4 regions of the Cellvibrio sp. KY-GH-1 genome follow, and region 4 is predicted to be linked to each of the others. Evidence: predicted binding sites of a transcription regulator. Region 4 holds the regulator's gene; each other region holds the start of a gene.
The links. The regulator sigma-54, encoded in region 4, starts transcription at its own class of promoters, with help from an activator protein. The targets are predictions, from matches to a motif close to TGGCACANNNNTTGCNNT.
Positions count from the first base shown of each region.

Region 1 (3,170 bases), 2.9 Mb from region 4:
CTGGCCGTTCAATCGCTCGGCCATGAAAGAATAGAAAGGGCTCATACACAACTCCGTTGAAATAAACTGGGAGGGTGAAACATGAGCCCAGACTGCCCGCGCAAACGGGCGAACGCAACTTGTTTTTACCGCCATTGACGGTTTGTGATGATTCCGTCTGCCAGCACGCATTGTTAGCGCGCCCGGCAGTTGGGCTTGGCATTAATACTGGGCCGCCGGCTTATCCAGCGATTTGATCTTGATGTTGCGATAGAAAACTTCCGCCCCTTCCGACTGTATCTGCAATTTACCGCGTGTCAGCGGAACATATTTACCATCGACCTTTTCACGCGAGTTAAAGCCGCGAAATACTTCGTGACCATTCACTTTGTGGATCAGGGTTTTACCATCGCTAATGACTTCCATGGTATCCCATTCACCGTAGGGCTTTTCGTAAAGGCCCAGTTTGAGTACCCGCGCCGCTATATCTTTGCGCAAAGGCCCTTTTGGGTCGTAGGCGTAGAACTTCCAATCACCTTCGTTGGCATCACCGGCATGCACATCGATAATGACTCCATCCAGGCTGTGGTAATCGCCGCTATCGCCTTCCTGGACCTGGAATTCATGGCTGCGCATCCAGTGATTGCTCTGCGCCCCCTGAGGACCAACGGCAAAGTACAAAACACCGCTATCGCGGCGCACATCCAAACGCGGCGACCATTTTTTCTCGCCCCATTTAACATCGAATTTCAAATGAAAATTTTCGAACTCTGCCAGTGTAGTTATACCACCCCACTCCTCGCCCGAAACACGCAGCTGACCATCCACCACCGAAAATACTTTCTTCGGGTCATTATTAACACCGCGCGGTTTGTGTTTGGAAACCAGATTGTATTCATTGGTTTCCGGCTGGTAGCTCACATAGGTTTCCCAGCCAGTTAAGTCTTTACCATTAAACAGGCTCTGCCATTCACCTGCCCATGCGTGGGTAGCCAAAAGGCCACCCAAAGAAATGCCCAGTAGTAGTTGTTTCATATCGAATCCTCGTGGTTCTCGTTGTGGAGCGCAGCCTAGGACGAGAAACCGAATGAGTCCATATCTCGCTCCAAACAATTACAGACCTTTACTTGCACTCTATTTGAACATGGTCGAAGAGCTTGCACCATCTCCCCTCGCCATTTTGGATAACTTCCGCAGCAATGCCAATGCACGCACAATTTTGCGCACCATTAAAAACGGCATTTTTGCATCATCATAGTGAAAATTTGATCTCTATAAATGCGCTTAAATACATCACAAATTAACAGCCATTTCAAAACCAGCACCACACCAATGCAAAACCATTAAATTCAACATGAATTTCACTTGTTTTTAAAAAAAGCAATTCGATTGGCATTTTTTATGCCTTTACCCCAATGAATTTCAAAATAGAACCACCACTCAAGACCCTACTGACCACACTAACGAGCACGAGGTTGATTTCATGGATACCCCTAAATTTCCAGACGATAAAATTGATAACAAGCGCCGCAAACTCATTAAAACCGGCTTAACAACCATTGGCGGTGTAGCGGCACTGGGCATGTTGCCAGGAAGTTTGCGCAGCGTTGTTTATGCTGCAACGGGCGGTGTAGAAACCACTAAAGCAAAACTAGGTTTTATTGCTCTGACAGACGCCGCCCCACTATTTGTAGCGCTGGAAAAAGGCATTTTTGCGAAATACGGAATGACTGACGTTGAAGTTTTAAAACAGTCCTCGTGGGGCACTACACGCGACAACCTCGTTTTAGGATCGGCTGCCAACGGTATCGACGGCGCGCACATTCTCTCACCTATGCCTTATTTAATTACAACCGGAAAAATGACTGCAAATAATCAACCAGTACCCATGTCGATACTGGCGAGATTGAATTTAGGCGGCCAATGTATTTCCGTAGGCAATGAATACGCGAATTTAAAACTCGACGTAAGTGCAAAGGGCTTTAAAGAAGCGATTGCTACCAAAAAAGCTAGCGGTAAACCTGTGAACGCTGCGGTAACTTTCCCCGGTGGTACACACGATTTGTGGATGCGTTATTGGCTCTCGGCAGCGGGCATAGACCCCAACAAAGATATTTCAACCATTGTTGTGCCGCCCGCCCAAATGGTTGCCAATATGAAAGTTGGCAGTATGGATACCTTCTGCGTTTGTGAACCCTGGAATCGCCAGCTCATTAATCAAAAAATTGGCTACACCGCGTTAACCACCAGCGAACTTTGGCACAACCATCCGGAAAAAGCCTTTGCAATGCGCAGCGATTGGGTTGAGAAAAATCCCAATGCAACCCAGGCCCTGTTGATGGCCGTAATGGAAGCGCAAATGTATTGCGAGAAAAAAGAAAATCGCGAAGAAGTTGCGAAAATTTGTTCCGATCGCAAATGGATAGGAGCGCCATTTAATGACGTGGTTGATCGTTTGAAAGGTAACTTTGACTACGGTACTGGCCGTGTAGTGCAGGATAGCCCGGAACAAATGCGCTACTGGAAAGACTTCGCGTCCTACCCATTCAAAAGTCATGACCTTTGGTTCCTGACGGAAGATATTCGCTGGGGCTATCTACCGGCGGCTACTGATACCAAAGCCCTGATCGACAAAGTAAACCGTGAGGATTTGTGGCGCAAAGCAGCAACCGCACTCAATGTTCCCGCCGCTGAAATCCCCGCTAGCACTTCACGTGGGGTTGAGAAGTTCTTTGACGGAAAAGTATTTGATCCGGAAAACCCCAAAGCCTATCTCGACAGCTTAACCATCAAATACATGGCATAGAGGAGTTAAACTATGGCAGACGCAAGCATCGCCGATGGCAGCATAAGTGAATCAGCAGAAAAAGGGTTTTCACTGTTTCAACCGTTGAAAAAACTTTTTCAATATTTGTTGGTTCGGGTCGTGCCCGCACTGGTCGTCCTGAGCGTATTAGTTGGAATTTGGGAAATTTCCTGCTCAAGACCCGGTTCAAGCTTGCCGTCTGCCAGCACTGTCGTTGAAGAGACCATATACCTTATCCAAAACCCTTTTTACGACAACGGCGGCACCGATGTGGGTATGGGCTGGCAGCTTTTGGCAAGCCTCAAGCGGGTCGCTATTGGCTACACCCTCGCCGCAATTGCGGGTATAGCGCTGGGAATTTTGGTGGGGCAATCCCTATGGGCCA
Region 1 is NZ_CP031728.1:5,114,299-5,117,468, reverse strand. Features, by position in the region: gene D0C16_RS21515 (glutathione peroxidase) at 1-45, opposite strand, end outside; gene D0C16_RS21510 (DUF1080 domain-containing protein) at 202-1,014, opposite strand; gene D0C16_RS24115 (hypothetical protein) at 1,067-1,237, shown strand; gene D0C16_RS21505 (CmpA/NrtA family ABC transporter substrate-binding protein) at 1,463-2,785, shown strand; gene ntrB (nitrate ABC transporter permease) at 2,798-3,170, shown strand, end outside.
Region 1: a site for sigma-54 is predicted at 1,370-1,387, ahead of D0C16_RS21505 (CmpA/NrtA family ABC transporter substrate-binding protein). Genes of this name have one in related genera too.

Region 2 (3,170 bases), 1.1 Mb from region 4:
GCAGAAATTTCTACTTTACTGGACGAGCCATAGGCATCGGAGGTGAATACCAATTTTCCCGCATCCACGCTAACCGCTACAGTGGATTTGGCCGCTTTGACGTTAGTATCGAGATTAATAAGGCTTTGTATTTCAGTTGCCAATTCACTGGCAGACGCATAGGTTTTGCCGGCAGGAATTGTAATCAGCGCAGACTCAGTACCATCCACTTTCACTTTGAAGTTGTAATCTTTGCCAGTGGTATCCAGAGGGAATGTCGCAACCATTGCCGCACCGGTATATTTACCCTTGGATGGCTGTTGGGTAATCACAACATCATAAGAACCCGCCTGGCTTTTCGCTGAAAACTTGGTGACGTCGATATTGGTAACTGTAGAAGAAGTCTTGGGCACAAACAGATCGCGCACAAACGAGAAGTTGTTATCGATTGCCGCGCGAAATCCGGTATTGCCTTCTGTTTCAACAATTTTTAACGAGCCATCCAGTTCTGTCCGTATCCCCAAGTTGGATAAGCTGGTGAAGCCACCGCTCAGGCCAGGTACAGCGGCAGAAAGCGTACTTCGAATACCACGCATCAAGTTATTGGACAGTGAATCGCGGTGTAAACTGCCGTAGTCCTTTTTCTCTGTATCATAACCAACCAGCTTTTCCACCTCAGTTTTAAATGTGTTGTAAGCAGTAACAAAATCGCGAATTGCTTTTTCAGCAATTGACTTATCTTCGTTGATAGTCACGCTTACCGTTTCGGTAAGGGACGCCGCAAACAAATCAAATTCCAATCCATCAACCACGTCTTTAATTTGGTTGGTCTCACGCGAAACTAACAGGCCGTTTACACGGACTTTCGCATCAAGCCCCTCTTGTTGCTGCGAGAGGTTGCGCGTGGTTTCGTTAAAATTAAAACTGGCCAATCCCGGGGAACCCGCGGTTTCCGCCGCGGTAATTTCAATTTCGTTTTTGGCACCTGACTTGGAGGTCAACAACAAACGATAGGAGGAACCGTCACCTACGATACTTGCAGAAACCCCGATGTTTGCTTTGTTAATGGCATCGCGCAAACCCGATAGGGAATTGTTGGAATCGTCGATGGTAATTGTGCCGCCGGTTTTAGTGGAATCAACGGTAAAATCATTCAGTGCCGCATTCCACTCGCCCAGACGAATGGTGAGAGTCCCCTTACCTATCGGATCGGTCATGGACGTGAACGTGGTAGAACTCAGTGATTGCGACTGCGCAACCTGCTCTACTTTCAACTGATAAGCACCCGCGGCGGCCTTGGCATCCAGCTTGGTGATGCTTAACAATTTGGTATCTGGAATAGACAACGATTTGGCGTTAAACGTGTCCGAACTACCCAGCGCTGTCGCAGCGGTTTCCAGTTTCGAGAGGGAGCTGCGCAAGAGACCAAAATCGGATATCTGGGTTTCCAACAGGGTCTTTTTGGTGGTCAAGCGCTCAGCCTGAACCATTTTGTTGGCTTCAGTGAGTTGATCCGCGAGCTTGTTGGTATCAATACCTGACCCGGTCCCCAACGCACTAATAATGCTGGAACCTGTCGATGCATTGCTGTTGGTTGTGCTTGATGTTGAGCTCACCATAATACCCTCACGCCACAAAATTGCCGCTCGCCTCATCGGATGAGTGCTTGCTTCAAGGTTAGCGGCAACCTATGGGTAAACTTTAGCCGGTTTTGCCGCTTTTATTGAAAATAAACTGCCAAAAATACTCTCAATAACGCTTTGAGCACAAAGCGAGCCAATTCATGGAAAAGCGGTATAAGCAAAGGATGTAAAGAACCCTCACCAAATGCCTTTATTCGGCGACAGGTAAGGTGAAATAAAACGTAGAGCCCTGCCCTTCTACAGATTGATAATCTATTTTGCCCCCGAAGCGCTCCACAATAACTTTGGTAATACTTAAGCCAAGACCTGTGCCGTCACGCCGCTTGGTATCCGATGAATCCACCTGCGCGAACTTGCGGAAAATTCGTTGACGAAACTCAGCAGGAATTCCCTGTCCCTGATCAATTACCGAAATTTTTAGCGTGGCATCGATGCGCACGAGTTCTACATAAACTTTGCCACCCAAATGTGAATATTTGATCGCGTTGGATAAAAGGTTCGACATCACCTGCAAAAAGCGATCGACATCCAGATTGGCACTGAGCTGCTGTGAACCCTCATCTACGCCACTCAGAATTAACTCTACGCCATAGCGCGTAGCATATCCCTGGTTTTGCTCAATTGATTGCTGTAGCAAGGGATAAACAGGCTTGCGCTGGTTGTGCAACTGCACGTTGCCGAACTCCAGTTTATCGATATCCAAAATGTCGTTAACCAAACGCGTTAACCGATCCACGTTGTTGCTGGCGATGGTCAGTAAATCTCTGGAGCGAATCTCCAACGCACCTAAATCACCACTCAAAACAATACCCAACGCACCTTTGATTGAGGTTAAGGGTGTACGTAACTCATGACTTACCGTAGAAATAAATTCCGTTTTAAGCTTATCCACTTTTCGTTTTGCAGAAGCGTCATGAATAATTAGAGTAAAGAGATTTCGATCTTGTAGCGCGACCGGACTTAAACTTAATTCGATCGGCAATTGATTGCCATCGCTGCGCAACGCAACGCCTTCACGCCAGCTTATGGTTTCCAAATATTGTCCATCCTGCGAGAAAAAGGAATCCAGGTCGGGAATCAAATCACCTATCAGCAACAGCTTCTGTGGATCAAAAACATAACCAAATAATTGTGCAGCTGCCGGGTTAGCACGAATAATTAAACCTCGCTCATCAACTACCAAGATAGTTTCTACTGCATTCTCCAGAATTGCAGTTAACTCCTTGGTCCGCTGCTCCACCAAATCACGCACATGCTGGGTACGCCCACTAATCAAAAGCAGGAACCCCCCGAGAAAGCTACAAAACAGCAACCCACCGGCCAACACAAACCAGGATTGCAGGCCTCGATGCCTTAGCAAAAAGGATTCTGAGGGCATTATTTTGACGGACAACCGATGACCAGCAAAAGAAATATCGCGTGTTACCGACAACGAGTGGGCATATGCAGATCCGCCATTGGATATAGCCGCGTAAAACTCCAAGGGAGTTGCCGCATCAGTGGTATCGGTAATTAAAAGATCGATCTCAGATGTGCGAAATGACTTTA
Region 2 is NZ_CP031728.1:1,120,588-1,123,757, forward strand. Features, by position in the region: gene fliD (flagellar filament capping protein FliD) at 1-1,598, opposite strand, end outside; gene D0C16_RS04720 (CHASE domain-containing protein) at 1,813-3,170, opposite strand, start outside.
Region 2: a site for sigma-54 is predicted at 1,741-1,758, ahead of fliD (flagellar filament capping protein FliD). Genes of this name have one in related genera too.

Region 3 (3,170 bases), 1.3 Mb from region 4:
TGTGGCTGACCCACCGTGACAGGCAACCCGGTTTGAACTACAAAACTTCTCGTCGAGGGTGATTGCGCCTCGCTTAACCTTACTAGCGGTTCCGCCACACTCGTTGCAGTTAAGGCGGGTTTGGTGGGATCGATCACTGGCGTTGTTTTGTCAGCGGACGCACCGGTTTCCATCAATTTACTGAACGTCGCCTTCCCACTCAGAACCAAAAAATCAGGATTATCGAATGCATCAACTTCCGCTTGAGCGTCCTTGGCGATGAGATCCGCCGTATCATTCGCGACAGAGTCTTGACCGAGCTGATTAACCGAGGACGCGAGCGGATCAGTGGGGGCGCCCGGCACACCCGCCGTTGCTACGCTGCTATCCGAACGCACCGCTGTGGCTGGTACTGCGGTGAAAAGGTTGGCGACTTGCGACTCACCGCCGTCTGTGTCCATCCCGGTTTCAGGTGCAGGGGGCGTAATGACCGGTGTAGAGGATAGATTTTCATCCGCCTCAGAAGTCGGCATCGCTAGCGAGTCAACCAGTAACGGATCTATTGCGGTAGCTATGGCTTCATCGAGGGATGCACCATCCTCATCATTATTCGTGTCCCCTTCAACCTTCCCTACCTGGGGCATTTCTACAATATTTTCAGTGTCTCCCCCGGGTAAAAGTTCAGGTGATAGCAGCGCAACGATAGAAGCAGGATCTGCCACAAGCACATTCTCGTCAACAGACTCGGCAATCTGAGATTCAGATTTACCATCAGCTACAGCCATATCCTCTAGCCGCACGTCATTAACCTCTGAGTCCTCCAGGTTAGATTGCGATGTTTTTGCGGCTCCTTGAGATTCCGCTGTTTTTTTGCCGATGGGTGCCTTTTCCGTCTTATGACTACCACCAGCATTTGTATCTTTTGACCCCTCTGCACGAGCATCAGCGACCCTCGGGTGGGGTTCAACTTTAGCTGTGGTTTCCGCTGACGGCCTGCGGGCAGCAGGTTTAGCGGCGGCAATTTCTGGCCGCGCTTGATCTAACGCGTCGCGAAATTTTTCACTGCTGTTTACACCCGCATCAGAACGATTTTTTGCGGACGCTACTTTACCAGCGGCAGAGTTAGCGCTAGTTGCTCCGAGCAAACTACTGAGAAGGTTGCCATTATTCATGTGCTGCTCCAGCCAGGAGTAACGGCAAGTGTTTGCCGCCCACTCATTCAATAACCAGTTTCAGCAGAGATATTGCAAGGGAGGTGCCAACACACCAAGGTGAAGAGAAACATTCAAACGAAGATATTTAAATTTGAAAGACTAGAATGAATCTAACAGCGATTGAACTAGCAGGTATTCCTGCTCTATTGCCTGAACATCCCCATCAAGCCCCTGCAAGTCTCCTGCAAGAGCCTTTTTTTCCAGCGCTGCGCACAAAGCAGATAGTTGCTTAGCGCCAACATTACTACTACTACCTTTAAAGCTATGCGCAGAGCGACGGATGGCATCTGCATCAGTACCCCGAACAACTTCATAGAGCTTTTTTAAACGCTCAGTTGAATCTTGCCTGAAGGTTTCAATTAACAAACCAAAGTCATCCTCCATGACTTGTTTTAGTGTATGTAGTGTCTCGTAATCCAGATGATCCATTTATTCACATCTCACCAAGTTAATATTGTCCTTGATAGCAAGCTAGTCGTCATTTTCCCAGGAAAAATCTACTTCCGCGATATTACCGCGCCCGGAATACCTTACCCCACCACACAGCTTCTCAACTAAAGCAATGCCGCGTCCACTATAACCGAACGCGGTCAAATTATTGGGTGCTCGACTGGCATAATCAAACCCTTCGCCACTGTCTTCGATCCGCACCTTCAATACACCACCTATTTCATTTGTCTTATGCGAAATATTAATTCGCACATAACCACTATCAACTTGATTAATGCGTTCTTCACGCAAGCGATAATAATCAGTAAAGCCATCTGGGGTTTGCTTGAGTTCTGAATTCAGCTTTAACACACCATGCTCTAATGCATTGGTATAAAGCTCCGCCAATATTGTATAGAGGGTGCTACTAAACGCGCGCAAACTGGGAACTTCCATGAGTACATTGAGCAGCATGGGAAGCGGATCAAATACCTTGAAACTGGTGGGCTTTACTTCGAAACGCATAGCCCATTCGATATCTGCATTTCCGTAGCGCTCGCTTGCCTCTTTTGCGAAAGCATTCACCCGCTCAGGCTCATCCATGCGAATTTCCAGCAGCGATAAATCATCATCTTTTTCGCCACTGCCAACAAATTGCTGCACACTCTCAATAATTTCATCAAACAGACGATTGTGGTTTTGATTGCCCGAAAAGACGCGCTTTAAGCGCTCTTCACCAAACATCTCACCAGATGCATTGCGCGCCTCATGTATCCCGTCGGACCATACAAAAATACGATCATGGCGTTCCAGTTCAAAATATTCGCAGTTGTCTTTAAAGGCACGATTGGATAATACCCCCAATGGCAAATGCGTAGACTTAATAGGAGTAATACTGCCATCTCCGTGACGATGTACAAAACAATCCGGAAGCCCGCCATTCCAGATTTTAATTTTGCGTTTTCGAAAATTAATATCCATCATGACGGCACAGCAAAAAATTCCTACCGGCAAAATATTTTTCAACTTTCCATTTATTTCGCGCAGGATATCGGTCATGGAAAACCCTTTGGGTACCATGCCATAAAAGGTAGAAGCCAAGGGCATAGCACCGATTGCCGCAGGCAGGCCATGACCAGTGAAATCACCGAGCAACACCATCATGCTGCCTGAAGGGCGCATCGCAGCGACCAGTACATCACCGTTAAATACTGCAAGAGAGGATAAAAAGTAACGGACGTTATTTGCATTTAAACATCCGCTATGCGCCACATTATCAAACACATGCTTGGCAACCATTTGCTCCTGCAACAAACGATTGTTGTATTGCACGATTTGATCGCGTTGGGTCAGCATGGTGCTATGTAATTCGCGCATGCGATTGAACGATTTTATTTTCGCTTGCAGGATGATTCTATTGTAAGGTTTGGATAGGAAATCATCGCCACCGGCATCCAGACATTGAACCAGTGATTCAGTATCCGATAATGAAGTGAGGAAAATGATAGGAACCAGCTCATCGCCAGCCAGCTCCTTGATTTTGCGTGC
Region 3 is NZ_CP031728.1:941,186-944,355, forward strand. Features, by position in the region: gene D0C16_RS03940 (flagellar hook-length control protein FliK) at 1-1,151, opposite strand, end outside; gene D0C16_RS03945 (Hpt domain-containing protein) at 1,293-1,622, opposite strand; gene D0C16_RS03950 (SpoIIE family protein phosphatase) at 1,665-3,170, opposite strand, start outside.
Region 3: a site for sigma-54 is predicted at 1,223-1,240, ahead of D0C16_RS03940 (flagellar hook-length control protein FliK). Genes of this name have one in related genera too.

Region 4 (3,170 bases):
GGCGGTGAACGCCGCCGGGTTGAAATTGCTCGCGCCCTGGCAACGGATCCCAAATTTATCCTACTTGATGAACCCTTTGCCGGCGTTGACCCTATTTCGGTAAACGACATCAAAGAAATTGTTCGCCACCTGAAAGATCGCGGCATAGGCGTTCTCATTACCGACCACAACGTACGTGAAACACTGGATATCTGCGAAACCGCCTATATTGTCAGCGAAGGCCATATTATCGCCGAGGGTGATGCCGATACCGTGCTGAGTAATAGCAAGGTACGCGAAGTCTATCTGGGCGAGAACTTCCGCCTCTAATTAAATTACCGCCGACACATCACCATTCAACTCAAAGACCCGTTGGGTATTACCTATTTACCCAGCTGATCCTAGTGACAAACAACTTGACAAGTAACATTATTTATTTATTAGGCATAGAGATTGCTTACGGTTGTTGCTTGCGGCGCAAACCCTGACTAAACTCCGCTTATCTGTTGTTTTCATCCTGCGCTTTGATAACGCTTCTGCGCCATAAGGGTTTGTCTACCTCACAATGAAACAATCGCTCCAGCTCAAACTCGGTCAACAGCTGACCATGACTCCCCAGCTGCAACAGGCTATCCGCCTCTTGCAGCTTTCCACTCTGGATTTACAACAGGAAATCCAGGAAGCACTCGAATCCAATCCAATGCTTGAAGTGGAAGAAGGTTTTGATTCCCCCAGCCAAACTTCAGATTACGAAGGCAGTGAGCTGGACGCTACCGACTACAATCGCCAGCAGGAAATCGCCGCCGACACTAACGGGGATGACACCACCGATTTCAGCGGTACCGAAAATTACACCGCCAATAGTGATAGTTATCAGGAAACCAGCAATTATTCCGAAGGCGACAACTTTAGCGATGGCGATAGCTTCGGCGATGGTGAGAGTTTTGGTGAAAGTGAATCTTTTGGTGATGCCGATGTATATGGCGAAGGTGAAAACTTTAGTGCCGACAATGGCGACTGGAGTGAAGCGATCCCCAGCGACTTGCCAGTAGACACTAGCTGGGACGATGTATATCAGGCATCTTCATCCAGCAGCTCGAGCAATTACGATAATGAAGACAACGATTTTGAAAGTCGTCGTGCAGCAACTGATTCTTTGTATGATCACTTGATGTGGCAACTTAATCTTACACCGATGTCTGACCGTGACCGTATCCTGGCGATGGCTATCATCGATGCAGTAGAACCCAGCGGCATGCTTTCAATCACGCTCGAAGAAATTTTCGAAGGCATGCGCGATGAATTTGAAGAGCTCGAGCTGGATGAAGTCGTTGCTGTTCAACACCGCCTGCAACAATTCGACCCTTGCGGAGTGTGCAGCCAAAATCTGTCTGAATGTTTATTGGTGCAACTACAACAGTTCGACCCCAAGACACCCTTTCTCGACTCTGCCAAATTAATCGCAAAACAATATTTACCTGTGCTTGGCAGCCGCGACTATCGCCAGTTAATGCGGCGCACCAAACTAAAAGAAGCTGAATTGAGCCAAGCGGTCGCATTGATTCAAAGCTTGAATCCGCGCCCGGGCGATATGATTGCCAGTGGCGATACAGAATATGTAGTACCCGATGTCTTTGTAGAAAAGCGCGATGGTCGCTGGTTAGTTGAGCTGAATCCAGAAATTGCACCGCGTCTTCGTATCAATGCCGATTATGCATCCATGGTGAAACGTGCTGATTCCAGCAGCGACAATACGTTTCTGAAAGATAATTTGCAGGAAGCGCGCTGGTTTTTGAAAAGCCTGCAAAGCCGCAATGAAACCCTGTTAAAAGTCGCCAGCTGTATTGTCGAGAAACAACGCGGGTTCCTTGATTACGGGCCAGAGGCAATGAAGCCCTTAGTGTTGCACGATATTGCCGAAATTGTGGAAATGCATGAGTCCACCATTTCGCGCGTAACCACGCAAAAATATATGCACACTCCGCAAGGCATCTTCGAGCTGAAATATTTTTTCTCCAGCCATGTAAGCACCGACAGCGGCGGCGAATGTTCATCAACAGCGATTCGCGCCATTATCAAAAAACTGGTAAATGCCGAGAATCCTAAAAAGCCGTTAAGTGACAGTAAAATTACCGATCTACTCGCTGAACAAGGAATTCAGGTGGCGCGTCGCACTATTGCCAAGTACCGTGAATCGCTGAATATTCCACCGTCAAATGAGCGCAAAACGATTTAATTTTTATACAGGAAACTGGATAGGGATGTTGCATGCAGAACAAACACTGCATTGATTTTATTGATCGACTGGCACCCTTGGCCAGCCAAACTATGAGGAAGCACCTATGCAAATAAATATCAGTGGCCATCACCTCGAAGTCACGGACTCATTAAGAGATTATGTCACCAGTAAAATTGAACGCCTGAGCAATCATCACGACCGCATCACTACAACACACGTAATTCTCTCCGTAGACAAACTGATTCAAAAAGCAGAAGCGACCATTCATGTAAGCGGCAAAGATATCCATGCCGATTCAACCCACGAAGATCTTTACGCGGCGATTGATGCCCTGGCAGACAAGCTGGATCGTCAATTAATTAAACACAAAGAAAAAATGCGCAGTCATCGTTAATTGAATGATTTCAGCGCGCAACCGAGGATGCCAAGGCATCAGTTGAGTTATGCAAATCGAATCACTTATCAGCGCCAGCCGCACCCTGTGCGGCGTAGAAGGCGGCAGCAAAAAACGTGCACTGGAATTGCTGGCCAATGCCATTGCGCAAGATATTCCAGCAATTGATGCCGATGAACTTTTTCGGCGCCTTATAGGGCGCGAGCGCCTGGGCTCTACCGGAATTGGCCACGGTGTCGCCATTCCCCACTGCCGCGTGGAAAATTGCACCGGTACAGTAGGCGCGTTGATTACCTTGGCAGAACCAATCGATTTTGACGCCATAGATTCACAACCAGTGGATATTCTCTTTGCGATGCTGGTGCCAGAAGATGCTCATGATGAGCATCTGCAAACCCTGGCTACTCTGGCAGGCGCATTGAATAATCCGGAATACCGCCAGCGGCTGCGCAAGGCGGAGAGCGATCAAGCGCTCTACCAGGCAGCTATCGCGGCACTCTAGAGGCACAGCCTTATGCATCTGGTTATTGTCAGCGGCCTTTCAGGCTCGGGAAAAAG
Region 4 is NZ_CP031728.1:2,252,144-2,255,313, forward strand. Features, by position in the region: gene lptB (LPS export ABC transporter ATP-binding protein) at 1-309, shown strand, start outside; gene D0C16_RS09755 (RNA polymerase factor sigma-54) at 545-2,215, shown strand; gene hpf (ribosome hibernation-promoting factor, HPF/YfiA family) at 2,322-2,612, shown strand; gene ptsN (PTS IIA-like nitrogen regulatory protein PtsN) at 2,662-3,114, shown strand; gene rapZ (RNase adapter RapZ) at 3,127-3,170, shown strand, end outside.